DNA from 2 places in the Lysinibacillus sp. FSL L8-0312 genome. Region 2 is predicted to be linked to the other one. Evidence: predicted binding sites of a transcription regulator. Region 2 holds the regulator's gene; the other holds the start of a gene.
The links. The regulator LexA, encoded in region 2, represses DNA repair genes until DNA is damaged. The targets are predictions, from matches to a motif close to CGAACATATGTTCG.
Positions count from the first base shown of each region.

Region 1: a site for LexA is predicted at 2,265-2,278, ahead of parE (DNA topoisomerase IV subunit B). Genes of this name have one in related genera too.

Region 1 covers NZ_JBBOOV010000001.1:923,569-927,375, reverse strand. The annotation lists gene MHI22_RS04735 (spore germination protein) at 1-673, opposite strand, end outside; gene MHI22_RS04730 (HesB/YadR/YfhF family protein) at 826-1,116, opposite strand; gene plsY (glycerol-3-phosphate 1-O-acyltransferase PlsY) at 1,136-1,738, opposite strand; gene parE (DNA topoisomerase IV subunit B) at 2,298-3,807, shown strand, end outside.
Region 2 covers NZ_JBBOOV010000001.1:4,473,713-4,477,519, forward strand. The annotation lists gene MHI22_RS22255 (prepilin peptidase) at 8-760, shown strand; gene MHI22_RS22260 (gamma-glutamyl-gamma-aminobutyrate hydrolase family protein) at 794-1,516, shown strand; gene lexA (transcriptional repressor LexA) at 1,627-2,244, opposite strand; gene yneA (cell division suppressor protein YneA) at 2,411-2,725, shown strand; gene MHI22_RS22275 (YneB family resolvase-like protein) at 2,722-3,387, shown strand; gene def (peptide deformylase) at 3,426-3,807, opposite strand, start outside.

The DNA of each region.
Region 1 (3,807 bases), 3.6 Mb from region 2:
CATCGATATTAATGCGGTCTAATCGGGCTAATACCTCTGCGACGATTTTGTCACTGGCAATGCCATTTATATACATAACAGCTACATCTGTTTGTGTCACATCACCGATAACTCGTGACTTTATCCAGAGATTCGGGCTTTTTATTTTGCGACGGATGAGTGCGGTATTGGTACGTATGGTTTCGGTAAAGGACTCCCGAGGACCTCGAATAACAGATTCAGTCGATGGCTCTGTAACGGCTCGATCCTTAGCACTTCTGGTACTTGTCACAATCCCTTCTGCAAACCCATCTAATAAAATAACCGTTTCCCCATTGAGAATGGCATTGTAGAGTGTTGTGAAATGCTCGATATTCGACACATCCCCAACTGTTAAATAGGAGTTTCGTACATATTGATTAATGGTCGTTATTTCAATGTCTTGTTCTTCCTCGATATTTGCCATAAGCTTATCAATAACAGAATCGGAGATTGTCGTTTTATCTGACAAGCCATCGATCGAAATGATAGCGATGTTATGAGGGGCAGATTCACCAATTGTAATTTCACGTATGATGATGTCATTACTGTGACCAAGCGCCTGTTCAATGATTTTTTTATTTTTAGCTAGGGATGTATACAACAAATCGTTTGTATGGGATGGGGAGGTATCGATATTGTTAGACATAGACATGTGTTTTCCTCCTCAAATATACGCTCATTATTTATAGAGTGGACAATTTTTTGGAGAGATAAACGAGGTGAGGGTGAAAATCTAACTATTGGCATGATGGAGCCAAATAAAAAAACAGTCTATCCTTTCATGGACTGAAAGGATAGACTGTTTTATGTACGATAGTCATATTGCAATTCATCATTACTAGCATCAACGTCAACATGTAAGTTGTGATCGTTAAAGAACCAGAGATCTTTCTCATCAATGTAATAGGTTACATCATCAACCACTGTCTGTACGCCTATAGCAATAGGTTCTTCACGAGTCATGCCAAGTGAAAAACCTTCATGAAAAGGACTAGAGCCACCATAGCGTGCATAAAAACGAATCGTATCACCTGGTTCTACTTCCATTTCGTGTTTGAACCACTGGAGTGCTTCATCTGTCAATGCAATGTTCATTTCGAATGCTCCTCTCTTCCTAAAGCCATTTTACCTTTGGCTCAGTGCCGTTTTTAATACGTGTAATATTGGCACGGTGACGATAAATAATAAAGGTAAATAAAAAGGCTACCAAGATGCCTAATGCAAAGTCACCCGTAACAAAATAATAAACGATTGCATAGATAAGTGCTACTAAAGCGGCTATCATCGATGTTAGGCTGACGATCTTTGTGATTTTTAATGTCACAATAAAGGTAATAAATAATAGGACAAAGAGTGGCCACGAATAGCCTAATAAAACACCTGCGGATGTTGCCACTGCTTTTCCACCACGGAAATTGGCGAAGATCGGAAACATATGACCGATTACGGCAACAAGACCAAGTAATAAGGGATGCAGTGTGCTGTCAGAGAAAACGGGAAGTGCTACTAATAAAACCGCAGCTGTTCCTTTGAGCACATCCATTACGGTTACAACAATACCTGCTTTTTTCCCTAATGTTCGGAATGTGTTGGTTGCACCAAGATTACCGCTCCCGTGTTCACGAATATCGGTATTATAAAAAATTTTACCTATCCATAATCCAGAAGGTATAGAGCCGATTAGATAAGCACATAAAATAATAAGTCCATTGATCATAGCTGGACTCCTTTCATTCATAGTCCATCACTTGGTACTAATAGTTTGTAACAAGTATTTTACACTTTTTCTTGCTAATCTACAATGTTATGAAGGAGATTTCATTAGGAGCCTTGAATTCAATACAAAAGAAAACCTATTAATAAGGGGTAGGCTTTCAGACATGAGATTCTAGAAAGTGAAAAAAAGCCTTTATAAAAATATAGGCAAAAAGGCAATTTTGTCAATCCTTCATTCCTTTGGTAGAATAGAAGTCTAACTTTATCCAGTTTAACCGTAATAAACATTGTAGCGTTTACACTGAACTAGATTCTATGTATGCTGAAACTAAATCGGCTACTACGCGTCAAACGTTTATGGATACTAGTAGCAGTCTGCCCTGCTTAAATACCAATTTTAAGCAACTGTTGCAGATGTTTACTATTGATAAAGATGATCAAAACTGTGAGCAAATTTTAAAAATTTAATGGACCTGTCGCTAGCTATTGACAGGAAATGCTATTATTATTAGGATGAGAACATAAATAGAACATGCGTTTGTTTTTTGGAGGGGAATTTTTTGACGAATAAACAGTCAACTAGCGTTTATAATGATGACGCTATACAAGTATTAGAAGGATTAGAAGCGGTACGCAAACGACCTGGCATGTATATCGGTTCAACGGATGGCCGTGGACTTCATCACCTTGTGTATGAAATCGTAGATAATGCGGTGGATGAAGCACTGGCCGGCTTTGGATCTCATATTATTGTCACAATTCATAAGGATCAAAGTATGAGTGTGCGCGACTTTGGCCGTGGGATGCCAACAGGTATGCATAAAATGGGTAAACCTACCCCTGAAATTATTTTTACGGTGCTACACGCAGGTGGTAAATTTGGACAAGGTGGTTATAAAACAAGTGGTGGCTTGCATGGTGTAGGTTCCTCTGTAGTTAATGCACTATCAACATTTTTAGAGGTGACGATTCATCGTGATGGTAAAAAGTATCGTCAGCGCTTCGAGCATGGTGGACATCCTGTCACAACACTTGAAGAAATTGGGCAAACGAAGCAAACAGGTACACTTGTTCATTTCCTACCAGACGAAACGATTTTTTCTGTCACAAAATTCAATTATGATACGTTAGCAGAACGTTTACGTGAATCAGCCTTTTTATTAAAGGGCTTAAAAATTGAATTAATCGATGAGCGCGAGGAAGGCAAACAAGATGTATTCTTTTATGAGAATGGCATTGAAGCTTTCGTTGCGTATTTGAATGAAGAAAAGGATGTTCTTCATCCTGTGAAATATGTAGAAGGCATACAAGATGATATTGAAGTAGAATTCGCTTTCCAATATAACGATGGTTATTCAGAAACGATTTTGTCATTCGTTAATAATGTACGTACTCGTGATGGCGGCACACATGAAACGGGTGCAAAAGCGGCATTGACGCGTGTATTTAATGAATATGCAAGAAAAATCGGCTTGCTAAAGGACAAAGATAAAAACCTTGAAGGGACAGATATTCGTGAGGGTTTAGCAGCAATCGTGTCTGTTCGTATTCCAGAGCATTTATTACAATTTGAAGGACAAACCAAGGGCAAGCTTGGTACAAGTGAGGCTCGTTCAGCCGTAGATAGCGTAGTGTCAGAGCAAATTTTGTATGTGCTAGAGGAAAATGCAGAGTTATCGGCTTCTCTTGTACGTAAAGCAATCCGTGCGCAACAAGTAAGAGAAGCGGCTCGTAAAGCGCGTGAGGACGCTCGGAATGGCAAGAAAAGCAAAAAAGGTAGTACGATTCTATCAGGCAAATTAACACCAGCTCAGTCTCGCAATGCGGCCAAGAATGAGTTGTATTTAGTTGAGGGTGATTCTGCAGGTGGTTCTGCCAAACAAGGTCGTGATCGTACATTCCAAGCGATTTTGCCTTTGCGCGGTAAGGTCATCAACACAGAAAAAGCCAAGCTACAGGACATTATGAAAAACGAAGAAATTTCAACAATTATCCATGCGATTGGAGCAGGTGTTGGCACGGATTTTGCTGTGGAGGATTCAGCCTACGATAAAGTAGTGATTATGACCG
Region 2 (3,807 bases):
CAGAAAATTGGAAATGGCTTATACAATCTTTCTATTTTTATTTGGGCTTGTCTTTGGCTCTTTTTATAATGTGGTAGGCTTACGTGTGCCACAGAAGGAGTCGATTGTACAACCTCCTTCACATTGTACTAAATGTCAAAGGCAACTGACGGCGCTTGATTTAGTGCCAGTTTTATCTTATGTGTTTTTTGGGGGGAAATGTCGGAGCTGTGGTAATAAAATAGCTTGGATTTATCCAGTAATGGAATTATTAACAGGATTATTGTTTGCCTTTGCATATTGGCAGCTTGGTTGGAGCATAGAGTTTATAGTAGCCCTATTTTTTATTTCATTATTAGTCATCATTGTTGTTTCTGATATAGCCTATATGCTGATTCCGAATAAGGTGCTTTTATTCTTTTTACCCTTCCTTATTATTGGACGAGTATTGTCGCCATTAACACCCTGGTGGGACTGTGCTGTAGGTGCAGTCGTTGGTTTCGGCATATTATATAGTATTGCTGTGATATCAAACGGGGGCATGGGTGGAGGCGATATTAAATTATTCTTTTTAATTGGACTTGTTCTTGGTACAATGCATACACTGTTAACATTATTTATAGCTGCAGTTATCGGCATGATTGTCGGGCTTGTCGTGTTAACGAAGAACAAGCAGGGGAGAAAAACACCTATTCCTTTTGGACCTTCTATTGCATTAGCCGCTATCATTGTCTATTTTTATGGGGATTCATTAATCGATTGGTATTTAGGTTTTTGGTAATTGTTCAATCTTCAAGCATATGGAGGGAAGCAAGTGAAACCGATTATTGGCATTACAGCCTTTGTGGAAGATGATTTATCCTCTCGATTAAATGCTGCTTACAGTAAAAGTATCATTGATGCAGGTGGGATTCCGCTTATTATTCCACTTGGCGTAGAGGAGGATGCCACACAAATTCTATCCCTTACAGATGGTTTATTGTTATCTGGAGGCTATGACGTGCATCCATTTCTGTATGGGGCAGAGCCTGCACCAAAACTAGGGAAAATTCATCCAGCAAGAGATACGGTAGAGTTAGCATTAATTGAAGCGGCATTCACACGAAAGATGCCTATTTTGGGTATTTGCCGAGGCATTCAAATACTAAATGTAGCACTAGGTGGTACTTTATTTCAGGATATTGATAGTGACCATTTTAGTACTAAGCTGCTCAAGCATGTACAGCAATCTGCTCGAGCTGTAGCTACTCATTATGTACAAATTATGGAGGAGAATTTATTAGCGACCATTTTACAACAAGAGAAAATAGCGGTAAATTCATTTCATCATCAGGCAGTTAATGTATTAGCAGAGAAATTAAAAGTAGCAGCAAAATCGAGTGATGGCATTATCGAAGCAGTTGTTCATGAAGAGTTGCCATTTTGCTTGGCTGTTCAGTGGCATCCCGAGGAACTAGCTATAGCAGGAGATGAGCCTGCACAAAAATTATTTTCAGCCTTTGTTGAAGCTAGCTTAAAATTCAAAAAGGAAGCGTAGCAGGGGGACTGTACAAAGAATCCAACCATATATGGATTCTTTTTTTGCGTAAAAAAGAGGATACATGCTCTTAGAAGGAACACATAATCCTCAAAACCTACTTTAAATGATTAATGTACACGACGATATAGTCCTACAACTTGTCCTAAAATAGAAACTTGATCGACGATAATAGGCTCCATAGATGAGTTTTCAGGCTGTAAACGGAAATGATTTTTTTCCTTGAAGAAACGTTTGACCGTTGCTTCATCCTCTGCTGTCATGGCTACAACAATATCTCCGTTATTAGCTGTTGCCTTTTGCTTCACAATAACTAAATCGCCGTCTAAAATTCCTGCTTCAATCATAGATTCCCCCATAATCTCTAGCATGAATAACTGATCCTCGCTTGTGCCATACGTATCTGGTAATGGGAAATATTCTTCAATGTTTTCAATAGCAGTAATTGGGGAACCAGCAGTTACCTTCCCCACAAGTGGTACATGAATGACTTGCTGCTTTTGAATAGACTCTTCAGGCTCTAAAATTTCAATTGCACGTGGCTTTGTTGGATCTCGACGAATAAAGCCCTTTTGTTCTAATCGAGCTAAATGACCATGAACAGTTGAACTTGAAGCAAGTCCGACTGCTTCCCCGATTTCACGTACTGATGGTGGATATCCCTTAGCTCGTACCTCTTCTTTAATAAAAGCCAAAATGTCCTCTTGTCTTTTCGAAACTTTTTTCATGAGTGCTCACCTCTTTTTTCTAATATCATTCTTCTTATTTGATAGTATAACAGAATGCGAACATGTATGCAAACATAGGTTCGAAAAGTGTTTGACAAAAACGTTTGTTCGCTTTATTATGAGAACATACATTCCGAACAAACATTCTAGAAAAGGGGTTGTAACTATGACATGGTTAAAGAAAAATACACATATCTCCATTTTATTAGGAGCTTGTCTATTATTTGCAGGATACCTTTACATCACTGATCCAGGAGATGTTAATTACGCAGAAATTCAAATTGAACATGGGGATAGCTTGTGGTCGTTAGCAGAGCAATACCGTGGTAAGATGAGTACAGATGATTGGATTAAGCTGGTCAAAACAGAAAATGAATTAGCAGATATTAAAATTGTGGCAGGAAAGTCTCTAGTTATTCCTGTATTGGGTGATCAAGCCAATCCCATCCATACTATCGAAATTGCGAGAACTGAACAATGATGAATAAACAAATGTCGGCTGTTGTCTATTGCCGTGTAAGTACTGAAAAAGAAACACAAAGCTCCTCATTAGAGCGCCAACAGGAAGAGTTGCTGCGCTACGCTAGAGAGCAAGGCTATGAGGTAAAGGGTGTATTTAAGGATAAGCATAGCGGCTATGATGTGGAACGCGATGGCTTGCTTGAAATGCTTGATTTCATTAAAGAAAAGGGAATTAATGCCCTTTTTGTACAAGATGAAACACGATTAGGACGTGGGAACGCAAGGATGGCTGTGTTGCATTTATTGCAAAAATCAGCAACAGATGTTTTTTCCATGCGCGATGCAGGACCCGTTCAACTAAATGAAATGGACACGATGCTGCTTGAGATTTTAGCAATCGTGGAGGAGTATCAACGAAGAATCCATAATGCTAAAATACGTCGAGGCATGCGACGCGCTGTAGAAAATGGCTATCGTCCTGAAAATAATTTATCGAACCGAGGGAATCCCTATGGGCAGGAGCGAAAGGATCTACCTGTAGATGAAATTGTCAAGCTACGCAAACGTGGATTTACCTTTGAGGAAATTTCGATCACGCTTCGAGGGTTGGGCTTTGAAGTAAGTAAAGCGACTGTTCATCGTCGCTTCCAAGAACATCAAGAAAGATTAGCAGGCAAATAATATCGCCTGCTAATCTTTTTTATTCACAGTAAAAAATGCTATTGATAGGAAGCCAAACTGTCGATGATGATGTTAGTAGGTAGTTGAAAAGGATACTCTTTATTTATTCGATCATAAAACATTATGCCATTTAAATGATCGATTTCATGTTGGACAACGATCGCCCCATAGCCCTGAAACGGCAAGATGAATTCTTGACCATCAATGTCATATGCTCTGACCTTAATACGCTCGTATCTTGGCACAAAACCATGGACAGGTCGATTAACCGACAGGCAGCCTTCTCCATCAGGTAAATAAATCATATTGAGGGAATGACTTATGATTTTGGGATTGATAAACACCATTTCATTATGATCAAATAGTACAGCAAACATTCGTTTGTCTACACCTATTTGATTTGCAGACAACCCAGTTCCA